2 regions of the Sporomusa rhizae genome follow, and region 1 is predicted to be linked to the other one. Evidence: riboswitches for the same ligand, from Rfam matches in the RefSeq annotation. Region 1 holds a riboswitch; the other holds the start of a gene.

Evidence for each region. Region 1 has a riboswitch for FMN ahead of ribD (bifunctional diaminohydroxyphosphoribosylaminopyrimidine deaminase/5-amino-6-(5-phosphoribosylamino)uracil reductase RibD). Riboswitches for the same ligand answer to the same signal wherever they lie in the genome.
Region 2: linked by a shared signal. The riboswitch ahead of ribB (3,4-dihydroxy-2-butanone-4-phosphate synthase) and the one ahead of ribD (bifunctional diaminohydroxyphosphoribosylaminopyrimidine deaminase/5-amino-6-(5-phosphoribosylamino)uracil reductase RibD) in region 1 are both predicted to bind FMN.

Annotation. Positions count from the first base shown of each region.
Region 1 covers NZ_CP156925.1:2,652,628-2,664,564, reverse strand. Annotated here, with positions in the region: gene SRRS_RS12400 (peptidoglycan D,D-transpeptidase FtsI family protein) at 1-1,192, shown strand, start outside; gene pknB (Stk1 family PASTA domain-containing Ser/Thr kinase) at 1,205-3,085, shown strand; gene rsgA (ribosome small subunit-dependent GTPase A) at 3,097-3,972, shown strand; gene rpe (ribulose-phosphate 3-epimerase) at 3,973-4,629, shown strand; FMN riboswitch at 4,688-4,820, shown strand; gene ribD (bifunctional diaminohydroxyphosphoribosylaminopyrimidine deaminase/5-amino-6-(5-phosphoribosylamino)uracil reductase RibD) at 4,929-6,065, shown strand; gene SRRS_RS12375 (riboflavin synthase) at 6,028-6,681, shown strand; gene SRRS_RS12370 (bifunctional 3,4-dihydroxy-2-butanone-4-phosphate synthase/GTP cyclohydrolase II) at 6,710-7,924, shown strand; gene ribE (6,7-dimethyl-8-ribityllumazine synthase) at 7,924-8,394, shown strand; gene yfcE (phosphodiesterase) at 8,407-8,964, shown strand; gene hslO (Hsp33 family molecular chaperone HslO) at 8,983-9,861, shown strand; gene rpmB (50S ribosomal protein L28) at 10,026-10,217, opposite strand; gene SRRS_RS12345 (DUF1858 domain-containing protein) at 10,414-10,617, shown strand; gene recG (ATP-dependent DNA helicase RecG) at 10,619-11,937, shown strand, end outside.
Region 2 covers NZ_CP156925.1:5,502,758-5,514,694, forward strand. Annotated here, with positions in the region: gene SRRS_RS25715 (acyl-CoA dehydrogenase) at 1-794, opposite strand, end outside; gene SRRS_RS25720 (acyl CoA:acetate/3-ketoacid CoA transferase) at 812-2,368, opposite strand; gene SRRS_RS25725 (ATP-binding protein) at 2,777-4,435, shown strand; gene SRRS_RS25730 (cyclic nucleotide-binding domain-containing protein) at 4,599-5,774, shown strand; gene SRRS_RS25735 (radical SAM protein) at 5,767-7,524, shown strand; gene ribB (3,4-dihydroxy-2-butanone-4-phosphate synthase) at 7,657-8,295, opposite strand; FMN riboswitch at 8,391-8,537, opposite strand; gene SRRS_RS25745 (diguanylate cyclase) at 8,576-9,679, opposite strand; gene SRRS_RS25750 (nucleoid-associated protein) at 9,757-10,761, opposite strand; gene SRRS_RS25755 (DUF188 domain-containing protein) at 10,865-11,308, opposite strand; gene SRRS_RS25760 (UbiX family flavin prenyltransferase) at 11,495-11,937, shown strand, end outside.

The sequences.
Region 1 (11,937 bases):
TGCAACCACAAAAGAGTACAAGCGCGAATACCCATATGATGTACTCTTTGCCCATGTTGTTGGATATGACAGCACTAAATATGGCAAGGCAGGCATTGAAAGTGCTTATGACGGATATTTGTCTGGTCAAACAAACCCTGAAAAACGATTAGGGGCAATTGGGCAATTATTTCAAGGTGGTACAGGCAATACTATTATGCTTACCATCGATTCCCGTACTCAACAAGCCGCCTATCAAGCTTTAGGCTCTAACCGTGGCGCCATTGTAGCTATAAATCCAAAAACCGGTGCAATCATAGCGATGGTTAGCCGCCCTAGTTTTGATCCAAATAATTTAGAAAATAATTGGGGCGAAATTTCGCAGTCCGGCAGTAGTCCATTACTTAACAGAGCATCTCAAGGTTTGTATCCGCCTGGCTCTATAATTAAAGTACTGACTGCCGAAGCAGCATTAGCTGAACAGGTGGCCACCAGTAATCGCCAGTTTACCTGTACCGGAGCTTTGAAAATTGCTCCTGATTATACTCTGCCAGAAGCCAACAATACAGCCCATGGCAAAATCGATCTTAAACAAGCTCTTGCCGTCTCCTGTAACGTCACCTTCGGTCAATTAGCGCTCGATTTGGGGCGTTCTAGAATGGCCAAACAATTTGAACGCTATGGATTTACAAACCCAATCAACAGTGATATTCCGGAAAGCGCTCCAAAACTTCCTGAATTCTCCAGACTTAGTGACGGTGATTTAGCTCAGATTGGTATAGGGCAGGGGAGTCTCTTAGTCACGCCGCTTAGAATGGCCATGTTGGCATCAACTTTTGCTAACAAGGGAACCATAATGAAACCTTATTTAGTACAAAGAATTACGGCACCTGACGGAGAAATAATTAATGAAACCTCTCCAGAAAAATGGCTTTCACCGGTAAGTATTACACTTGCAGAACAGGTTGGCAGTATGATGGTTAGTGTAGTAAACGAAGGAACGGGTACTGCCGCAGCAGTAAGAGGTGTGCAAATTGCTGGTAAAACCGGCACTGCTGAAAATCCGCACGGTGCACCGCACGCATGGTTTATTGGCTATGCGCCAGCTGAAAATCCACAAATTGCGATTGCCGTAATTGTTGAAAATGCTGGTTCGGGCGGAAGGGTAGCCGCACCGATAGCCCGGCAAATATTTGTACAGGCATTACGTTAAGGGGGTGAATAAATGCTTAATCGCACACTTGATGATCGTTATACAATTTTAGAACGAATTGGCGGCGGTGGAATGGCCGATGTATACCGCGCTCATGATAAACTCTTAGACCGTTCCGTAGCCGTAAAAGTGCTCCGTTCGCAGTTCACTGATGACGAAGAATTTGTCAGCCGCTTCCGGCGTGAAGCTCAGGCAGCCGCTAAATTATCTCACCCTAACATTGTTAATATTTACGATGTTGGTCTTGATGAGCAAGCCTACTATATCATTATGGAATATATATCAGGCGAAACACTTAAAGATAAAATTGAACGTGAAGCGCCGCTCCCCGTAGAAACTGCAGTTCGCATTGCTATTGAAATAGCCGAAGCTCTTGAACATGCACATCAAAATAATTTGATACACTGTGATATCAAGCCTCATAACATCCTAGTAACACGTTCAGGACGAATCAAGGTAACCGACTTTGGCATAGCCAGAGCCGTTACTTCTTCCACTATGACTAACTCCGGTACAATTATTGGATCAGTACATTATTTTTCTCCAGAGCAAGCCAAAGGAACCGCTGTTGGTGCGAAATCAGATATATATTCACTTGGTGTCGTTCTCTATGAAATGCTTACAGGACAAGTACCATTTACGGGAGAATCGCCAATTAGCATTGCTCTTAAGCATTTACAAGAGGAACCTAAGCCGCCAAGGGAGTTAAATCCCGAGATCCCGCCACTGATTGAGGCCATTATAGGTAAAGCCATGCATAAGGACCCGGCAGCACGGTTTGATGATATTAGCGAAATGATTACCGATTTTAAAATGGCTCAAAATTACTTAAGGGACGACCATACCCGCAGATTGTCCAGGAACGATTTTCCTACCCAGATATTACCGCCAATTACACCATCACTAGAACAAGATAGCCCTAAGCTGACACCGCGGACAAATAACCCGCAAACAAATAAACCAAAAATCTCTAAGTCCTGGCTTGGCGGCATGCTGTTAGTTTTACTGCTTGGCTCTGCATTAGCTGCCTTTTTAGGATTTGGGAAGTTTTGGAGTCTTAATGAAGTTGTTGTACCTGACGTAGTAGGTAAGCAGGTAGATACAGCTCGGAACATACTTATTAGTAAAAATCTTAGGGTTTCAGTCTCAGAAGCTTTCAACGATAAAGTTCCGATAGGATCTGTTATTTCACAGCAGCCCGAAGCAGGAACAACAGTTAAGGAGCAAAGAACAATAAATATTATTGTCAGCAAAGGCGGCGAAATAACAGTTGTTCCAGACTTACGGGGACTTAACCGGCGAGATGCCGAATTGCAAATCAAAAATGCTGGACTTAAATTAGGACGTGTTGACGAGCAGTTTACCGAAGACTCGCCACCAGATACGGTTATTAATCAAAATCCTCGGCCACCGGCTCAAATAACCAAAGGAACAGCGATTGATATTGTAATCAGTAAAGGAGCAAGTCCAAAAAAATTAGTTTTACCTGATTTTCAGGGTTCACTCCTGACCACCGTTGTTTCCCAGTTGGAAAGCCTGAAGCTTAAGCAAGGAAAAGTAACAGAAGTTGCTAATGATAAATATCCTGCTGGAACTATTGTTAGTCAGAACCCACCGCCTGCTACTGAAGTAACCGAAGGAACTACCATTGATTTTTCTGTTGCAAAGGGTGCCCCAGGAGCGGTAAAGCGGGCTTCTGTTCAGGTAACAGTTCCAGAGGGGCCGTCACGTCAGACTTTGCAAATAGTAGTAACTGACGCTAATGGCCGTCGCGTTGTATACGAAGGCACCCATAAACCGGGTGAACGCGTAGAAAAGACAGTGGAAGGTATTGGCCAAATACGCGTTCAAGTTTATATTAACGATAAGTTACTTCAAGAACAAACAATTTAGGAGGCCCTTATGTGCTGAACGGTATTGTAGTAAAAGCCTATAACAGTTACTACTATATACAGTCAGGTAACAAAATTGTAACCTGCAAACTACGTGGCCGGTTTAAAAAAGAGCGGTTTTCCCTGATCGTCGGCGATGAAATTAGCTACACCTTAACCGGCCCAGATAAGGGCATCATCGAAGAAATATTGCCGCGCCGCAGTATGCTAAAGCGTCCGATGGTAGCAAATGTTAATCAAGTTGTTTTAACATTTGCTGCTGTCAATCCCGACATTAATCCATCTCTAGTAGATAGATTTTTGGTAATTGCTGAGTTTTCGGAACTGGATATAATTATTTGTATCAATAAAGTGGATTTAACCGACATTGATTCATTACCAAACCTGGTCGACCGCTACAAGCAAATAGGCTATAAAGTACTTACCACAGCGGCCAAAACTGGTATAGGAATCGATGAATTGCGAGAATTGCTCTATGGTAAAATCTCCGTCTTTGCCGGTCCGTCAGGAGCAGGAAAATCAACTCTACTTAACACCATCCAACCAGGCCTTGAACTTACAACTGGCGAAGTTAGTCATAAAATCGGCCGTGGTAAACACACCACCCGGTTTGCCGAACTTTTGCCGCTGGCAGGCGGCGGTTTTGTCGTAGATACTCCGGGGTTTAGTTTCACCGAATTTACTGACATAGAACAAGCTCACTTAATGGACTACTTTCCCGAGATAGCCAAAGTAGCGCCGGATTGTAAATTCAATACCTGCCTTCATTATAAAGAGCCACAATGCGCTGTTAAACAAGCGGCTAGTGACGGCCGCATTCATCCTGACAGATATCAATCTTATCTTGAAATATTGACCGAAATTAAAGAGAATAAGAAAGGGTACTAAATGAATACTATCAAAATTGCACCTTCCATTTTATCTGCTGATTTTTCCCATCTAGCCGATGAAATAATCAAAATAGATGAGGCTGGCGCAGACTTAGTTCATATTGACGTTATGGACGGGCATTTTGTTCCAAACCTAACATTCGGCCCGCCGGTTGTTGCTGCCATTCGCAAAATAACAAACCTGCCATTTGATGTACATTTGATGGTTACTAATCCTCAGGATTTGATTGTACCCTTTGTTAAAGCCGGCGCTGATATTATCACCATTCACGCTGAAACCGCACCACATATGCACCGTTTGATTCAAAATATCAAAGAATGTGGTAAGAGAGCAGGGATATCGCTTAATCCTTCTACACCGCTGGCAGTAATCGAAGAAGTGCTTTCAGATGTTGATATGATTCTTATTATGAGCGTAAATCCGGGATTTGGCGGCCAAAAATTTATCCCTAATGCCATAAATAAAATTGCAAGACTTAAAACTATGATTGATGAACGTAAGCTAACCGTTGATATTGAAGTTGATGGCGGAATAAACGCCGCTACTGCCCAGCAGGTGATTGCCGCAGGTGCTAATATTTTAGTTGCCGGTTCAGCAGTGTATGGTGCACCTGATATAAAACAGGCAATTAAGAGTATTAGAGGTATTGATTAATTTGCCGCTTAATGGTAACATAGATAGCAGATAGTGGATTATGGATAAAAATTACATAGTAAGCCTTTGGGGCATGGTGAAAAAGAGCAATCTTTTAATTCCTGACCGGCGGTAAAGCCCGCGAGCCGTTATACGGCTGATTCGGTTAAATTCCGAAGCCGACAGTATAGTCTGGATGGTAAAAGGCGTAATACTGCCATAACTGGCGTTACTTTAAGTTAAAAGCCTATTAACTGTTGATTGCCCCAAAAGCAAATCAACAGTTTTTTATTTTTCCTATCATCAACTGGGGGATTTCTATGGACGAATATTATATGCGCCAAGCGCTAACAATTGCACAGTACGCCTCGGGTCGTACCAGCCCCAATCCACTGGTCGGCGCGGTTATTGTAAAAAACGGTCGTATTGTGGGACAAGGCTGGCATCGTAAAGCAGGTACACCCCATGCGGAAATTCATGCTTTAGCCCAAGCCGGTGATTTAGCAAAAGATGCTACCGTCTACGTAACACTTGAACCATGTTCCCATCACGGCCGTACCGGCCCTTGTGCCGATGCCTTAATTGCTGCTGGAGTAAAAAAAGTAGTCGTAGCCATGACTGATCCAAATCCATTAGTAGCCGGAAATGGCTTAACCCGGCTTAAAGAAGCCGGCATTGAAGTGGTAACAGGTCTACTTGCAGCAGAAGCAGCCAAACTAAATGAAGTATTTATAAAATGGATATCTACAGGAATGCCATTTGGTGTGCTTAAAACTGCGATGTCCCTCGATGGTAAAATTGCTGCCTATACTGGCCATTCCAAATGGATCACTGGCTCACCAGCCCGCCAATTTGTTCATAAGCTTAGAGACACTTACGATGGTATTTTAGTAGGGATTGGTACAGTATTAGCTGATGATCCTGAGTTAACCACTCGTTTGCCGCATGGCGGTAATAATCCCACGCGGATTATTGTGGATAGCATGGCCAGAACACCACTGACAGCTAAGGTAATAACAGACGGGCGCGCGCCAACTATCATTGCAGCTAGTTGCGCAGCACCTGCCGAACGAGTAGAAGCATTACGAAGCCGGGGTGCAGAAGTATTACTGCTTGAAAAGACTCCTTCCGGGGTTGACTTGCGCCAATTGTTCAAGTTACTGGGAGAAAAACGTATTACCAGTGTGTTTGTTGAAGGCGGAGCAGCCATAAATGCCTCCTTATTAGATGCAAATTTAATCGATAAAGTATATTGGCTCATAGCCCCAAAAATAATTGGGGGCAAAACAGCACCAAGCCCAATTGGCGGCACAGGAGCAACAACCGCCGATCAAGCCATTTTGCTTGAAGATATCACAACACATTCTATTGACGCTGACGTATTAATTACTGGCTATATTGCTGGACGGGAGGGTAGAGATGTTTACAGGACTTGTGGAAGAATTGGGGAAAGTTAAAGCTATTGCAAAAGGAGCAAAATCAGTCCGCCTTACTGTTTACGGTAAAAAAGTTTTGGAGGATACTCAGCTTGGCGATAGTATTGCCGTAAACGGTACCTGCCTGACAGTAGTTGATTTTAGTCGTGATTGGTTTACTGCTGATGTTATGCCCGAAACAGTAGACAGGACTGCTCTATCTGGTCTCAAACCAGGCGACACCGTAAATTTGGAACGTACATTACGGGTCGGCGACAGACTGGGTGGTCATATTGTAAGCGGCCATATTGATGGCATAGGTACTATCTTATCCAAGGAACAAAATGATAACGCTGTTATTGTCCGAATTGGAGCCGGTCCGGAAGTCATGCGGTATATCATACAAAAAGGTTCCATTGCTATTGACGGTACAAGCCTTACTGTCGTTGAATTCGGAACTAACTGGTTTACGGTATCACTTATTCCGCATACTACGGCTATGACCACTGTTGGACTTAAGGCAACCGGTGAAACAGTGAATTTAGAAGCAGATATCATCGGTAAATATGTAGAAAAACTTTTGGGCTTACAGCACCAAGCTAAACCCGCTGAAAAAATAACACTTGGGTTTCTTGAACAGCACGGGTTTACACGATAAAATTCAAAAAAGAATGGAGGAATTTTACATGAAATTCAATACTATTGAAGAGGCTATTGAAGATTATAAAAGTGGTAAGATTATTGTAGTAATCGATGATGAGGATCGTGAAAATGAAGGCGACCTGCTGATGGCCGCTGAAAAAGTAACACCAGAAGCTATTAATTTTATGGCAACATATGGACGTGGTTTAATCTGCATGCCAATTATCGGCAGTAGATTAGATGAACTTGAAATAGGCCAAATGGTAACTGAAAATACAGACAATCACTCAACAGCTTTTACCGTATCCATTGACGCTAAAACAACAACAACCGGTATTTCTGCCCATGAACGCGCCCTGACTGTTCAGGCCGTGCTTGACCGTAAAACAATTCCCAGTGATCTCAGACGCCCAGGTCATATCTTTCCCTTACGGTACGCTGAAGGCGGCGTATTAAGACGAGCAGGCCATACGGAAGCTGCGGTCGATATGGCTAGCTTAGCTGGTCTTTACCCTGCGGGAGTTATCTGCGAAATTATGAACGAAGACGGCACAATGGCCCGCACACCTGAGCTTATGGAGTTCATTAAAAAACATGACCTTAAAATAATTACTATCGCCGATCTCATTAAGTATCGTAAGAAACATGAACGGTTCATAACCAAAGCTGCCGAAACTAATCTGCCCACTAAATATGGCGATTTTAAACTGGTTGCCTATGAAAGCCAGCTTGATAATCAGTGTCACGTAGCTCTAGTTAAGGGTGATGTAGCAAACAAAACAAATGTACTAGTTCGGGTACATTCTGAGTGCTTAACCGGTGACGTTTTTGGTTCGCTGCGCTGTGACTGCGGTGATCAACTGGGTCATGCCTTAAAACGCATTGAAAAAGAAGGCAGCGGCGTTCTGCTTTATATGCGGCAAGAAGGCAGGGGTATTGGTCTTGCTAATAAAATACGGGCATACGCATTACAAGACACAGGAAAAGACACTGTAGAAGCTAACGAACTACTGGGCTTCGCTCCGGACCTAAGGGATTATGGAATTGGCGCCCAAATCTTAGCCGATTTAGGATTAACCAGTATTCGGCTGCTCACCAATAATCCACGTAAACGAGTAGCCCTTGAGGGTTATGGTTTAACCATTACTGAAAGGGTTCCTTTAGAAATACTCGCTAATAAATTTAACAACAGATATTTATCAGCCAAGAAATCCAAGCTTGGTCATTTATTAAAACAATATGAGGAGGTTCAAAAATAATGAACAATGTTAAAATACTGGAAGGAAATTTAGTAGCAGAAGGATTAAAAATCGGTATCATAACGGCAAGATTCAATGAATTTATTAACACAAAACTGCTCGAAGGTGCTTTGGATGCGTTAAAGCGCCACGGCGCCTCTATGGAAAATGTAGAAATTGCTTGGGTTCCGGGAGCATTTGAAATTCCGCTTATAGCGAAAAAAATGGCTATGAGCAAAAAATATGATGCTGTAATCTGCCTGGGTACAGTAATCAGAGGCAGTACCAGCCATTATGATTATGTTTGCGCTGAAGTATCTAAAGGAGTAGCCCATGTCGGTTTGGAAAGCGGAGTGCCCACCATTTTTGGCGTTCTTACTACTGACACTATAGAACAAGCCATTGAACGGGCAGGTACCAAAGCTGGTAATAAGGGCTTTGATGCTGCCGTTTCAGCTATTGAGATGGCAAACCTTATTAAAGGTCTATAATTGGGAGGTACTATGAAAGTAGGCATAATCAGCGATACACACGGTTGTTTGAAAACATGGCAAACAGTTTTTGATCGCTACTTTGTAGATACAGAGCTAATTATCCATGCCGGCGACGTTTTGTATCACGGACCACGCAACACCATTCCTGCTGAGTACAACCCTAAACAATTAGCCGATGTCTTGAATAGTTGTCCGGTTCCTATAATTACTGCCTGTGGTAACTGTGATGCAGAAGTTGATGGAATGGTATTAAACCTACCAATTCAATCGCCTTACACATACTTAATGCTTAATGGATTACGAATTGCTGTAACCCATGGCCACAACTTGACTGACGAAACTAAGCAGGAGATGGCTAAACGCCTAAAAGCTGATATCTTTATTACCGGTCATACTCATGTAGCCACATTGGAGAAAATTGAAAATATATTCTTTTTAAATCCTGGCTCCCCGGGAATGACGAAGCGTCCTGACGGTCGGGGCACCATTGCCTGGATAAATGAGAACAAAGTCGAAATACTAGATATAGCAACAGGCCAAGTGATGATTTCCGAATCCTTGGTCTAATACCGGAGGTTACCGTTAATGTATGATCATCTTATTCGGGCAACAGCGCCCGGAGTTCGCGGCTTTGCCGCTATTACTACCGATCTAACGGAAGAAGCCCGCAAGCGCCATGACTGTTTTCCGTTAGCCGCCGCTGCGCTTGGCCGCACAATGACTGGTGCATTATTAATGGCTGCGAATTTAAAGACCGCAGAAAGCTTAACTATTAGAATTTCCGGGGATGGGCCGCTGGGAGAAATTGTAGCCGATGCTTACCCTGATGGTTCTGTCCGCGGCTATGTCAAAAACCCATTTGTTGACTTACCGCTTAACAATGGCAAATGGGCTATTGGCCAGGCAGTAGGTAAGGGACATATACATGTTACAAGGTTTGTTGGTCTGAAACAGCCTTTCACAGGCAGCTCTGAACTGATATCAGGCGAAATAGCCGAAGACTTTACCCAATACCTTACTATGTCTGAACAGACGCCATCCAGTGTGGCTCTCGGAGTCCTTATTAATCCTGACACAACAGTTTCTGCTGCAGGAGGATTTCTTATTCAGGCTTTGCCGGGAGCAGAAGAAGATGTCATAAGTAAAATTGAAACCAATTTAAGCCAAATGCAGCCTGTCTCTCAAATGGTACATAAAGGTTTAGATGCAAGAGGAATTCTGGAAACTGTATTTTCGGGACTGCCAACAACAGTGTATGACTCGATAAATCTTCATTTTAACTGCAAATGCTCTCGCGAACGAGTTGAAAACATGCTAATTAGTCTCGGAAAAGAAGAGATCAAGGAAATGGTTGCAGAAGGACAAGCCGAGGTCTGCTGTCATTTTTGTAGCGAAAAATATCATTTTAACGCCCAAGAGTTGAAGAATATTTTAGAAAAGCTAGCTGCACCACAGGCTAGATAAAGCCAAAAAACCAGCACAGTACTGTGCTGGTTTTTTGGCTTTATCTAGCAACTGCTTCCGAAGTCAGTGGCAAAATAGAAAATGTTGTGGGTGAATTTTATATACTTTTCAAGGAAAAAAATAAAAAAGGACTTGATATCAAGCCCTTTCATTAACGTATGTTATTAGACTGCACGCTGAATTTTACCAGAACGCAGGCAACGGGTACACACATTAACACGTTTAACGTCACCTTTAACTAAAGCCTTAACTCTTTGTATGTTAGGTTTCCAGGTGCGCTTGGTTTTAAGGTTGGAATGGCTGACATTGAAGCCTGAACGCTCACCTTTACCGCAAATCTCACAAACATTTGCCATCTATTTCCACCTCCTGTAAGAAAACATCCTCATGTACTGAACATGACTATTTTAGCACAAATTACTTATGATATGCAAGGCCAAATCCGTTTTTTTAGTGATATTTTCATAAATACCTAGCATTTGGTGTGCATTAGCAGGAATTGTGCGTATTATATTGAAATTAAAAATAAGAAAATGTAGGGGGGCTTCATCTATGTTAAATAAAAGCACTCCAATAATCGAAGCGCTTAAGTCGCATCCTGAGGCAAAAAGGATCTTTGCTAAACATGGTATGGGATGCATAGGCTGTATGGGATCACTTACCGAAACTATTGAAAATGGTGCTAAAATGCACGACATTGATGTAGAAGCTTTGCTGGAAGAATTAAACGATCTCCTCAAAACAAACAAATCATAAGGTGATTATTATTCAAAAGTTATGGTCTGCTAAGATACAATTTCTCAAAGGAGTAGGGCCTGCAAATGCTGCCAGACTCAGCAAGCTAAATATTTTTTCTATAGGTCAATTGCTTGAGCATTATCCGCGTCGGTATGAAGACCGAAGCAAAATCAAGCTGATTGCCGAACTAATTGATGGCCATTTTGAAACCTTTCGCGCAGTAGTTATGAATATTAGCGAATTAAAGACTTACCGTGGTCTTAAAATCGTTAAAATCGCTGTAAGAGATAGCTCTGGTATAGCTCATTTAACATGGTTTAATCAGTCTTATATAAAAAACAAATACCGTCCTGGTATGGATCTTATTATCTTTGGCAAAGTTCAGCGTAATCATGGCATAATTGAAATTAATAAACCGGATATTGAGCTTGTAGAAAGAAACAGCCCGTCTACCGGACGCATTATGCCTGTATACCCCGCAACCGAAGATATTCCGCAATGGCAACTGAGATCCCTTATAGAGCAAGCTTTGCAAATATTTCAAAGTACACCCGGCAGTGAAAGCACAGAAATCTTACCTGCCGATATTATTATCCGGTTCAATTTGATAAACCGGCAGCAGGCTTTGGCTAATATTCATTTTCCTGTCAGCATGGAAACCTTATTACAGGCTCGCCGGCGGCTGGTATTTGAAGAACTCTATTTACTTCAATGCGGCTTAGCCTATATAAAACAGAAAATGAAATATGGTTCGAAAGGCATTAAGCATGCACGAGACAACGAATTGGTAGTAGCTGTTGAAAAAAGCCTGCCGTTTGCCTTGACCGCCGATCAGCTTCAGACACTTCGTGAAATTAAAACGGATATGGAAGACACCACTCCGATGCAGCGCTTAGTTCAAGGTGATGTTGGTTCAGGGAAAACAGTCATCGCTGCCATATCGCTGGCCAAAACGGTCGAAAACGGCTATCAGGGGGCGATGATGGCACCAACAGAAATATTGGCAGAACAGCATTATCATACACTTGCCCGGTTATTGGCGCCGCATGGTATCAAAATTGCTGTACTCACCGGAAAATTAAACCGTAAGATAAGAGAAGAAATACTAGACAATATCAAAACAGGACTAATTGATATCGTCATTGGCACACATGCACTTATCCAAGATGATGTGGAGTTCAAGCACCTCGGACTAGTAGTTACAGATGAACAACACCGCTTTGGTGTTCGCCAACGCTCCAAGCTGGAAGCAAAAGGAAATCATCCCGATGTACTTATAATGACGGCAACACCTATACCCCGAACTATGGCGCTTACCGTATATGGAGACCTTGATGT
Region 2 (11,937 bases), 2.9 Mb from region 1:
TTGGAATATTTAACAGCATGGTCGAGAGCAGCTTGGGCAATACCTAGTGCCTGGGCAGCAACACCAATACGGCCGCCGTCCAGAGTAGCCATAGCGATTTTGAAGCCTTCGCCTTCCTTGCCAAGCATGTTTTCTTTCGGTACACGTACGTCTTGGAAAATCAATTCCATGGTGAGGGAAGTGTGAATACCCATTTTGTGTTCTTTTTTGCCAAAAGTGAAGCCAGGCATACCTTTTTCCAAAATGAATGCGGTGATACCTTTAACGCCTTTGGATCTGTCGGTCATGGCAAATACAATGTAAGTTTCTGCTTCACCAGCATTAGTTATGAAGATTTTGCTGCCATTAATTACATAGTGGTCACCGTCAAGAACAGCTACTGTTTGTTGGGATGCAGCATCAGTACCCGCGTTTGGTTCGGTCAGGCCGAAAGCGCCCATTTTTTCGCCTTCTACCAGCGGAGTAAGATACTTTTGTTTTTGTTCTTCCGTACCGAATGCATAAATAGGCCAAGCGCACAGGGATACATCAGCAGATAAAGTAATACCGATACCATCATCAACACGGGATAATTCTTCTACAGCCACAATGTAGCTTAATACATCGCCGTCTGCACCGCCGTATTTTTCAGGGAAACAGATACCGGTCAGGCCAAGACCTGCCATTTCGTCAAACAGTTCGCGGGAAAACTCTTCTTTTTCGTCACGTTCAGCTACGTCTGTCAGTCTTTTCTCAGCGAAATCACGAGCCAGCTTTTGTATCATTTTTTGGTCTTCGGTTAATTGAAATTGCATTGTTACTCCTCCTCTTTTTAACCCCTTTTATTTTTTAAACCCATTAACTCGTTGCGGAAAATTCGTTCGTCCATAGTTTTAAGGGTAGGCGAGATAATCGGTTTAAAGTCCATCATAGCCAAGATATCCCTGTCTAAATCTACACCAGGAGCGATTTCGGTAAGTACCATTCCTTCCGTAGTCAGCTCAAACACAGCGCGTTCAGTGATGTACATAACAGGCTGCTTAACTTTTTGTGCATACTTACCGCTAAAAGTAATCTGTTCAACATATTCCCGAAACTTTTTCGATTTTCCTTCATTAACTATTATTAATTTACCATCGGCAATTTCAACCTTGAGCCCGCCTGCAGTGAAGGCGCCGCAGAAAAATACTCTTTGGGCGTTTTGGGTTATGTTAATAAAACCACCGCAGCCGGCAACCCGGCCTTTGAATTTACTAACATTGATATTACCGTGTTTGTCGGTTTCGGCCAGTCCAAGGAAGGCCAGATCCAAGCCACCGCCATCGTAGAAGTCAAATTGATAAGTCTGATCAAGGATTGCTTCCGCATTAGTAGCTGCACCAAAGCTTAAACCGCCTGCCGGGACGCCGCCCACCGGGCCAGCTTCGACAGTCAGGGTCATCATGTCACCTAGACCTTCTTCGTTGGCCACCATAGCTACTCCTTCCGGAACACCGATACCTAAGTTGACTTTGGCGTTAGGAATGAGTTCCATAGCGGCACGCCGGGCAATAATCTTGCGCTCGTCAAGCGCCATTGGCGGAATGGCTGACAGGGGAACACGAACCTCGCCGGAGTATGCTGGATTATATTGTTCCGCAAAGGTTTGCATGTGTTGCGATGGATCGGCAACTACTACGTAGTCAACAATAATTCCCGGAATTTTAACATTCATGGGATGCATGCTGCCGTTAGCAACTAAACGCTCAACCTCAACAATTACAATACCGCCTGAGCTTTTAGCTGCCTGCGCCAGCGATATCAATTCCAGGGAAACGGCTTCGCGTTCAATGGTGATATTGCCTTTCTCATCGGCACTAGTACCTCGTAGTAAAGCAACATCAACCGGAAACGGCTTATACCAAAGCCACTCTTCGCCACCTAATTCGATAACTTCAACTAAATCTTCGGTAGTTATTCCGTTGATTTTGCCGCCTTCCACCCGCGGATCAACAAAGGTATTTAACCCTACTTTGGTGATAACCCCAGGCTTGCGGCCGGCAATATTGCGAGCCCATTGCGCCAAGGTACCTTGTGGGAAATTATAAGCTTCCATTTTATTTTCAACAGCCAACTTGCCAAGTTTTGGCGATAAGTTCCAGTGGCCGCCGATGGTACGCCTAAGCATTCCCTCTTGTCCCAAATGGTTCAAACCACGGTCTTTACCGTCCCCTTGTCCAGCGCAATATAGAAGCGTCAGATCGCGGGGCGCATTTTCTTGTAAAAAGCGTTCTTCTAGCGCAGCTGTCAGTGCTTCCGGATGGCCGTTGCCAACAAATCCGCTGGTAACAATCGTAGTACCATTTTGTATAAGCTTGGCAGCCTCCGCAGCACTAATTACTTTTGCCATATACTCACTTCCTCTCCCAAATACACATTGCATCCACCAATAGTAATCGCAAGAAGTGTGCCAACTATACTTGGCTTAGAGAAAAGTTAGAAAATTGAGCCAAGAACCCCTGTGAAATCAACATTCTTTGTGAAGATATTCTCTTTCCCCAATTGAATTCCCTTCATGGGATCCAAATGCAAATGTATATATATGTGTACAGAATGTCCATCAAAATAGACACAAGCCAAAATGACACGCCTTACAAATGAGATTGCGATTAGCGAAAGCTCAACTATTTGCAAAGATATTTCGCAATATAACATTTTCGACAAAATCCTCCAATATATTTATCCATTATTTGCTATAATTATCTAGAATATGTAAATTAGATGCAAGTAGACAAGTACGAATAGGGGGCCTCATGAAATGAACTTTTATGACCTTTCAATTATCGCAACTTTGTCGGCTACATTTGCAGTTGTATGTGTATATATATTTTTATATTCTCTTTACCGCCAAACCTATATTGGTTTGTGGGCTGTCTTTTGGCTGGTTACCTTTGGAAGTCAGATTCTTTACCGAACTCCTCTTCAAGAAATGAGCAAACCAATGATAATGGGTGTTCAAGTTACCCAGGTCGCAAACTATGTATTATTAGTATTTGCCACTTGTAAATTCTTGGATATTAAAATGAGTAAGGGCTGGTACTACTGGGCATTGATAGTAAGCATTATTGCGAATATTACCTTTGTTGTTGCTCCTCCCCTCCTACTTGTAGGAGCAATGCCAACTTTCCTTTATATTGCTTATATATACTTTTGGCTTGGATGGATGTTTATTCATCATCTTGACAATAAAGGCTGGGGAAAGATTATTGTTGGTCTGGCTTTTATTGGCTCTGGCCTGCACACTTTGGACATGCCTTTTCTGCTATCGGTAACTTGGTTTGTTCCTTGGGGATTCCTAATTAGCGGTACCCTCCGATTTATTATAGCAATTGGAATTCTAATGCTTTATGTGGAAAGAAATTTTCGAGATTTAGCTTCAAAAGAAGAACAATACCGTCTGCTGGCAGAGAATGCTGCCGACACTATATACCTCTATAAACTAAAACCAACTCAGGAAATCGAGTACGTAACTCCATCGACTAAAAACCTAACCGGTTATAGTGCGGAGGATTTTTTTAAAACGCCAAATTTATTTTTATCACTAGTCCATCCAAGCGACAAAGCATTAATTGACAAGCTTATATCTGATCCTATTACAGCTTCATCAGCACCAATGACTTTGCGCATTATTCGGCGTGATCACACTATTATTTGGGTAGAACAAACAACCGTTCCCATTATGGATGACAGTGGTACCTGCATTGCTTTTGAAGGAATTATTCGCGATACTACTGCCCGAAGGGAGTTAGAACAAAACGTGTCTCGCCTGGATCGGCTCAACACTGTCGGGCAAATGGCCGCCAACATGGCTCATGAAATAAGAAATCCCTTAACAACAGTGCAAGGCTACTTACAATTTTACCTTAAAAAACCTGACTTTTCCGCATATATTGAGCAGTTTTCCTTACTTATAAGCGAATTAGATCGTGCCAATTTAATAATCAGAGAATACTTATCCCTTTGCAAAAATAAATCACGTGATCTCAAACCTATGCAGCTAATTTCTGTCATTCAAGATATTTATCCTTTACTTAAGGCTGCCGCTAATGCATCTAGCAAAGATGTTTTATATTATCCGGAAGTTACACCTACTATCTATCTAGATGAAAAGGAAATCCGGCAATTAGTGTTAAATTTAGTTCGTAATGCTCTTGAGGCAACAAATCATAATGGTGTAGTAACGATTCGAACTTACGAAAAAGACAATGATGTAATTCTAGCGATTCAAGATAACGGAACGGGAATACCACAACATATATTAGATAACATCGGTAAACCATTTCTTACTACGAAGGAGAACGGAACCGGTCTTGGACTTGCCGTAGTGTATAGGATAGCCCACGACCACCAAGCTGTAGTTCAAGTAGATTCGGGGCCACAAGGAACAACTTTCAACATAAAATTTAAAACAGATTAGTAGGCTAGAAACAGTAAGGAGTCCTTCCAAAGGGCTCCTTTTTATTTTTGTGGATAATTATTGAATTTTATTAAATATTTTCCTTTCTTCTCTTGAAAGGGGTGATGCCTTTGATTGTTTAGACACTCCTCCATCTAATAAAAAAAGGAAAGGATGTTTTAATGTGAACGAAAATCTTAAAAACTCTGCCAACGATATTGTCGATAACACGTTACAAGTCCGTATTGCCACTCAGACCTGGGAGAAGAAGGAAGTTTACAAGTTACGTTACGATGTATATGTCGCGGAAATGGATAAACCTTTGGACAGAAGCATTCAGGGGGCCAAGCAAATTACCGACGCTCTAGATGATCAAAGTTATCTGATTTATGTACAAGCTGGCAGTGAAATTGTTGCCACACAACGCATTACCATAGCTTCAGCAAAAGACTACCCAGCGGATTTATCCAACGCATTTCACATGCAAAAGTTCAATGCTGTATTCCCCCATTCTCTAAACCCTAAACTTGGACTTGGTACCAAACTCGCCATCAAAGCGCCATTTAGGAATTCGCCTGCCTTTTATTTAATTCTCACTGAAGCTTACCGACTTCTCAGAAGTGAGAACTCTTCTCTCATTTTTACAGGGGGCAACCCGTATGTTATTCCACTCTACGAACGCGTCGGGTTTAGAAGATATGCCGGTAACTTTACCGATCCAGGTTACAGCTTACTAATACCATTAGTAATGCTTCTAGAAGATACCGACCACTTCCGTTCTATTAAATCCCCTATGCTTCGCCTCGCTCGAAAGTATGTAAATGATCCAACAATATCGAAGCGCTTTGTGCAAATATTCCCTGAGGTAACACAACACCTTAATACTCGGTTAATAACCCGTGATACCTTATGGGAGCATTTTGAACAAAAATTAGGTATTTCTCCATTTTCACTGCCTCTATTTAACCACTTAGATGCTGAAAGTATCAAAGAGCTTTTGATATCAGGAATGATCTTTTCCTGCTATCAAGGTGACAACATCTTATATGAAAATAGCTTTTGCAACGACTTATATATTTTGTTGTCAGGAACTCTGGAAGCATCTTCGCAAAAGTCTTCGCGCTTCCTGATGCCTGGATCTCCATTTGGCAATTTCACCTTTACAAGCAAATTTCGTCAAGCGGAATCAATTTTATCTTTAACTGATTCCGAGTTATTTATTTTGACAGGACAAGCCCATTCACGATATACACACCTTCACCAGCACGCGGCGGAAATATTATTACACAATATAATAAATACTCACGATTTGCTACGCCTTTGCGCAATAACCACCCAAGGAGGGGAAAACCATGAATAAAGGTATTGAATTATTACTTGTGAATAGCTTTGCCCCCAGACAAAGAATCGCTTCCGATGCAGCCTTAGAAAATGGGTTAGCTGTTATACGAACTTACTTGGAAGAACGGGATGTTAGTGTACACGTAATTGATGAGCAACGAGTTTCCCGGGTAGAGGAAGGGGTTCCGAAATGGTGCACATGGCTCCTTCGTAAGCTAGTTAAACTACAGCTAAATAAATTTAGCGCTTGCTTTAAACCTTTTGCAGCATTTGCCCTATTGCTAGCTTGGCCAATTCAATCTCTAGCTCTTTACTTCCGCAAACACTATATGGACAAGCTAATCGATAACATTGCTACCTTAGTACAAACTGATCAAATTCCGTTTGTAGGAATAAAAGTTTGGGGCGGAGCTCCTTATACCTGGAGCGTAAAACTAGCCCAAAGGATTAGAGAGGCTAATCCCGAAACTATTGTTATTGCCGGCGGCCCCCACGTTAAGGTTTATGGGGAATATGTATTAGCGCACAATGAGTTTGATCTGGCCATAATGGGCCCTGGCGAAGAGATCCTGGAGGACCTTTTAATTAAAAGGAGGTCAACACCCGGCAAAACTGTTTATCTCGAACTGCTCAGACAGGAAATAGACTCCTTTCCTTTGATTAGAACAGGACACTACCACGAACAAGGCGACTATATGTTTCATTCGTTTACCATCCCAAACTATCGGGCTATCGACATGACTGATAAGGTATGGTTTCACACCCTAATAGACGGATTGGGATGCACTTGGAACAAATGCACCTTCTGCTCGCATACAAGACAGAATACACACTACACACCCCGGCCAATAGAAGAAATAAAAGAAGAAATTTTAGCAATGACTGGTCGTGGTATCGCCTTCTTCCGGTTTAGCAGCTCCGAGACACCATTAGGTCACGGGCGGGCAATTGCTAAAATGATCTTAGATAATAATATAAAAATGAACTATTCTATCTTTGCCCGCCCCGCCCAAGCTTCAGAATACATGTATGAAAGCTATCGCCTGATGATTCGTTCGGGGCTAAGAGCAATATTCTTAGGTGGAGAAACAGGTCATGATGAAATCAACGATAAAATAATGAACAAAGGGGTCCAGCGAAAAGATATTATCGACACAATTCAATGCGTAAAACTGGCAGCAGCAGCCGAAGGAGCCTCCTGCCAGATAGTATTGGCTATGATCTACCCCTGCCCTGTCATTCCCGGAGTAACCTTAGAAGATGTTTTTACTCAAAATGTTAGCCTTATTAAAGAGGCTAATCCCGACGCCGTTATCATAAACCCGCCCGGTGTATTCCCCGGAACAGGCTGGTTTGACGAAAAAGAGAAACTAGGTTTTAAGCTTGGCGAAAACTTTGTTAACGAGCTAATGAACTACGAGTATTCTATTTATAAGCCGGTGGAATTTTGGAAGAAGATGGACTATACTTTAAATGACTTAGACATGCCAAAAATACTAAAAGAAATCGGCAGACTTAACCGCGCTGTTGTAGACATGGGCATTCCCATCAACATTTCGGATGACTATCTAATGATGAGTCAGGCAATCGGTTACAGTTCAAAGGCCAATTTATTTGAATTCAAGCAAACCTCGTTCGTTGATATTATCAGTGGAACCTGCAATTACATCAAAGAAATTACAAAAAAGATGAACGAGCGTAGCCGTATACTGGCAGGTTCGAATCCTAATAACCGCAACAATCGTGCACAACCCGTTAGTAAAGAGTAACCTGCGTTAAATGCAAACGTAAAAAGTCAGGACTTGCCGTTCCGGCAGGTCCTGACTTCTTCTTTCGTTAGAAACTATATTTCACAATAGAAAATCCGCAGACAACGTCTGCGGATTGTCAATCCTTTGTTATTATTTTTCCTGCCGGTACTTGATGATATCTTCAACAGTAACTACAGGCATCGCGTTTTTCCTGGCAAAATCAACAATCTCCGGCAGTCTAGCCATAGTGCCGTCAATATTCGTAAGTTCGCATAATACGCCATACGGTTTTAGTCCGGCCAACCGCATTAAGTCTACATTAGCTTCTGTATGCCCCGGCCGTTCCAAAACACCACCGGCTCTCGCCCGAAGCGGAAACACATGGCCCGGACGGCTAAGATGTGCGGGACTCGCATTATCGGCAATAGCAGCTTTTACGGTGGCTACCCGGTCGGCAGCCGAAACACCTGTCGTTACTCCGCAAGCAGCTTCAATAGAGACAGTAAAGGCAGTCTGAAACTGGCTGGTATTGTGTTCTACCATCATGGGCAGACCTAATGCCTGCACCTTTTCTTCCGGTAAGCAAAGACATACAATACCACTTCCCTCACGGATGAGTATAGCCATTTGTTCTTGGGTTAAAGAATCGGCAGCAAAAAAAATATCTCCTTCATTCTCCCGCTGTTCATCATCGGTAACCAGAACACCTTGGCCTTGGCGCAACGCAGCAAGTGCCCGTTCCACCCTTTCCTGATAAGTACCAAATGGAGTTAATAAATTCTGATTCAATTAAGTCGCCTCCTTAAAATGTGTCGACTTACTAGAATCAGGGCGTTTTGGGGACAGAAGCTAGAGAAAAGAAACAATACAACAGGAACAACCTGTCCTATCCTCTTCCGTCCGGACTATACCGTCGGCTCTGGCATCTCACCAGATCTGCTGACCTCCTTAGCAAAAGGAGCGCTCGCGGGCTTCCTAGCTTACACTAGGTTACCGCCGGTGGGGATTCACACCCCGCCCTGAGAATAAGTCTACTTATAGCATACTACTTTCCCTAATATTGTCAATACTACTTACTTACACAATTCCGGCCTTTTTTCTTAGCCCGGTACAACGCAGTGTCAGCAGCCTTGACTACCGCTTCCGGCTGACTATGTTTTTCGCTGCGTTCGGCTACGCCAATACTTATTGTCACAAAAAGCTTCTTGGCAGACTTCCGCTTAGCCTTACCCTTTTTCCCAAAATAAGCATACGGAGTTTTCTCTACTAACTCCCGTATCTTTTCCAGGTGGGGCATAGCCTCTTCTATACTGCTATGGGGAAACACGATCGTGAATTCTTCGCCGCCGTAACGGAATGCCTTTCCCCCACCTGTTACCTGCCGCAGCACAGAAGCCACCAGGCGCAGCACATCATCACCGACATCATGGCCATAGGTGTCATTAAACTTCTTAAAAAAGTCGATATCTACCATGGCAATAGCATACTCGCCTCTTAGCTTCATTAGATCTTCCTTAAGAGCCCGACGAGCGGGCACGCCCGTCAATTCGTCCAGATACGCCATGGCATAAGAATCCTGAATGACTGCAATGATGAGAATAACGCCGGCAACACCAAAGAAAACAGGCAGAGCCAACGATTCTGCTTTTAAATACAGCCCGACAGCAGAGGAAGCTAATACTACAATAAAGGCATTATTCAGGTAAGACTTCGCTTTCCATTGCTTTAGCGCGAACAGCAGAAAAACAATACTATAGGCAGCAATAGCCGATTGCGGCATTGCTGTGTCCATTGGCAGACTTTCGCCGGATACAGTTTTTTCAAAAAAACTCAGCAAGGTGTTATCATTTGTTATCGTTGCGATTGCGATATACATTAATTGAAAAGCAATAACGGCAAAGCGACCAAGGCCCCAGGCGGTAAAAATGCCTCGTTCTTTCAGTTGGGAAAAAATAAATATATTAATTGGCAGCAATGTGCTAATGACAGGAAAAACAGCTGTTGTTACGGCAGGCATCCCTGCAGCACTTGTGGCTAAACCACTAAGCCCACACTGCGAAAGCGCTAAAACAGTAACAACAAAAAAGACCCTGCCGCGATTAAACCACCAGCCGAGCAGCATGCCTACGCCATAAATGACATAAGACAATTCTGCCAGGTTCGGAGGCAGCATATAATCTCCCATAAGCTGAAAATAAGCAATACACACTATAGCTAATAGACAAAAAGGAATTGTTTTTAGAATTGGCATCATTTATTGATTATACTTCCAATATTTTTTAATTGAATCGATATGGTTCCGTCCGGGTTATTAACAAACTCGATAAACTCACTGCTTTCAAAGTAATCTACCGGAAAGGTAAGTTCTATCCCTGTGTCGGTTTTAATCTTGTGACTTTTACCCGCCTTGACGGCTAGAGATTTTTCCACCTTGACGGTTTCAGGAATTCCGGCATTCTTTACTTCATTAATAAATTCTTCCTGCATGAGCGGAGACGAACTGAAGACTTCTTTACCTAGTTCCACCGGGTCGAGATATTCGGATACTTCAATGTTGTCCATAATATAGTTTTTGGTTTTCGAGGCGGCTTCAACCGTGCTTTTCCCATGGTTTTCTGCCACCATCAGTGTAATCGAGTTGACTAAATCCAGTGTTTCCTTAGGAGAAATCAGCGAGCTGCATTCCAGGATACTATCTGCCAGCAGGTACGCATCCAGTCCGTTAACCGAGCGTTTCTTTTCAATAAACTTGATATCCAGCGTCTCGGCGTCGATAAAGGCGTATTCATCCAGTTTCTGCGAAGGGTTAGGCAGAATTGCATAATGATTGACAATATCATTTTTGAGCTTGTCATTTTCCTGCACTACTTGATGAATGAAGCCTACCTTATTACTGCATTTTAAAATCGCAATGCCGCGCGTGCCATCAATAGCAAAATCGCAAATTACAATATCGGTGGAATCTAATACGTCAGATTGGGCAATAGCCGTATACATCGCTTCGGCTACAGATACCGAAAAACTAATAAAATCAACATTACCGGTAAGATATTCCGAAACATGGCTTTTGAATTTGCTATCGGGATGAAAAGTACCTGTCTTAGAGTTCTGCGCCGTATAGGATTTTTCGATATGTTTGGTCAGAAAGGCCATAACACTGTTGCTCTCAATGTCAAGTTCTTGTTCGGAAAATACGGTTACACCAGAATGAAAATCAAGTATATGTAAGATTGCATTATTTATTGTTACTAGCATTGTTCATCGTCCTTTTTCAGTTTTTGAAGAATGAATCCGATTTTATTCCTGATTACATCTGAAAAGATTAGTCCCTTCAGCCAAGTCTATTTTATTGTATCACTCATTGTAAGAGCTGAGAAGTCACTATTCGTTCCAGCGACGCTTTAAACCACTCATCATCTTCACGCCTTCTTTTGCTGGGCCCTTTTGTTCTTCCCCCACCCCGGCGAAACTTAGCTTTTAACTCCCGCTCCTCCAACAAAAATTCAATGGAATCCTTACGATATTCTCTTCCCGACGGACTAAGGCAACAGGCGGATTTCCCCAGTACCATAGCTGCCAAGCCCCAATCCTGAGTAATAATGATATCCCCGGGTTCAGTTAAATTGATAACTTTTATATCGGCTTCCTGTGAAGCGCTGCCTACTACTACATGGTGGTCTGACACAATATTGTGGTTAAAACTGGCTACCGTCCAGACCGGAATCTTGTATTTGCCGCCAATAGACATACATATCTGTAAAACCGCCCGCGGACAGGCGTCAGCGTCGACTACTATTTTCATGATTACCCTTTCTTAAGTAACTATTTTATTCATTATCTTAGTTTACCAAAAATTCCTTGTTCAGGACATACTGTCTAGCTTTTTCTAAAGATAGAATAATTAGACGTGCCTTTTTTCGTTTTCTCACTATTCTGGTATAATCAAGTAAGCATTACTATCAAAAACCTTGGTTGTGAGGAACTAATTATGAAACCTATTGTTGGAATAACAAATGCCACAGGCATGGCGTATGCCGTACACCTTCTGGAAGAATTTAATAAACGCAACGCAAAAACCCGTCTGATTATGAGCCGCGATGCCGAATCTACCCTGCTGCGTGAAACCAATAAAACCCTGGCAGCTGTCAAACAGTTAGTTTCGCATTTTTATTTTGCCGATGAGCAAATGACGCCTGAAGTAATGGAAACTGCAGACTCAATGGTTATTGTCCCCTGCAGCGTAGAAGCTATCGCCGCAATGGTTCAGTCACCACCGCAAAACAGCCTGCAAAATGCAGCGGCATTTACATTAGAAAGCAAAAAGAAATTAATATTGGTAACCAGCGAACCTCGCCTGGGAATCAAGCAGCTTGAGGTTCTGTTACATATGGCACACAAAGGCGCTGTCATTATGCCATACATGCCTAGCTT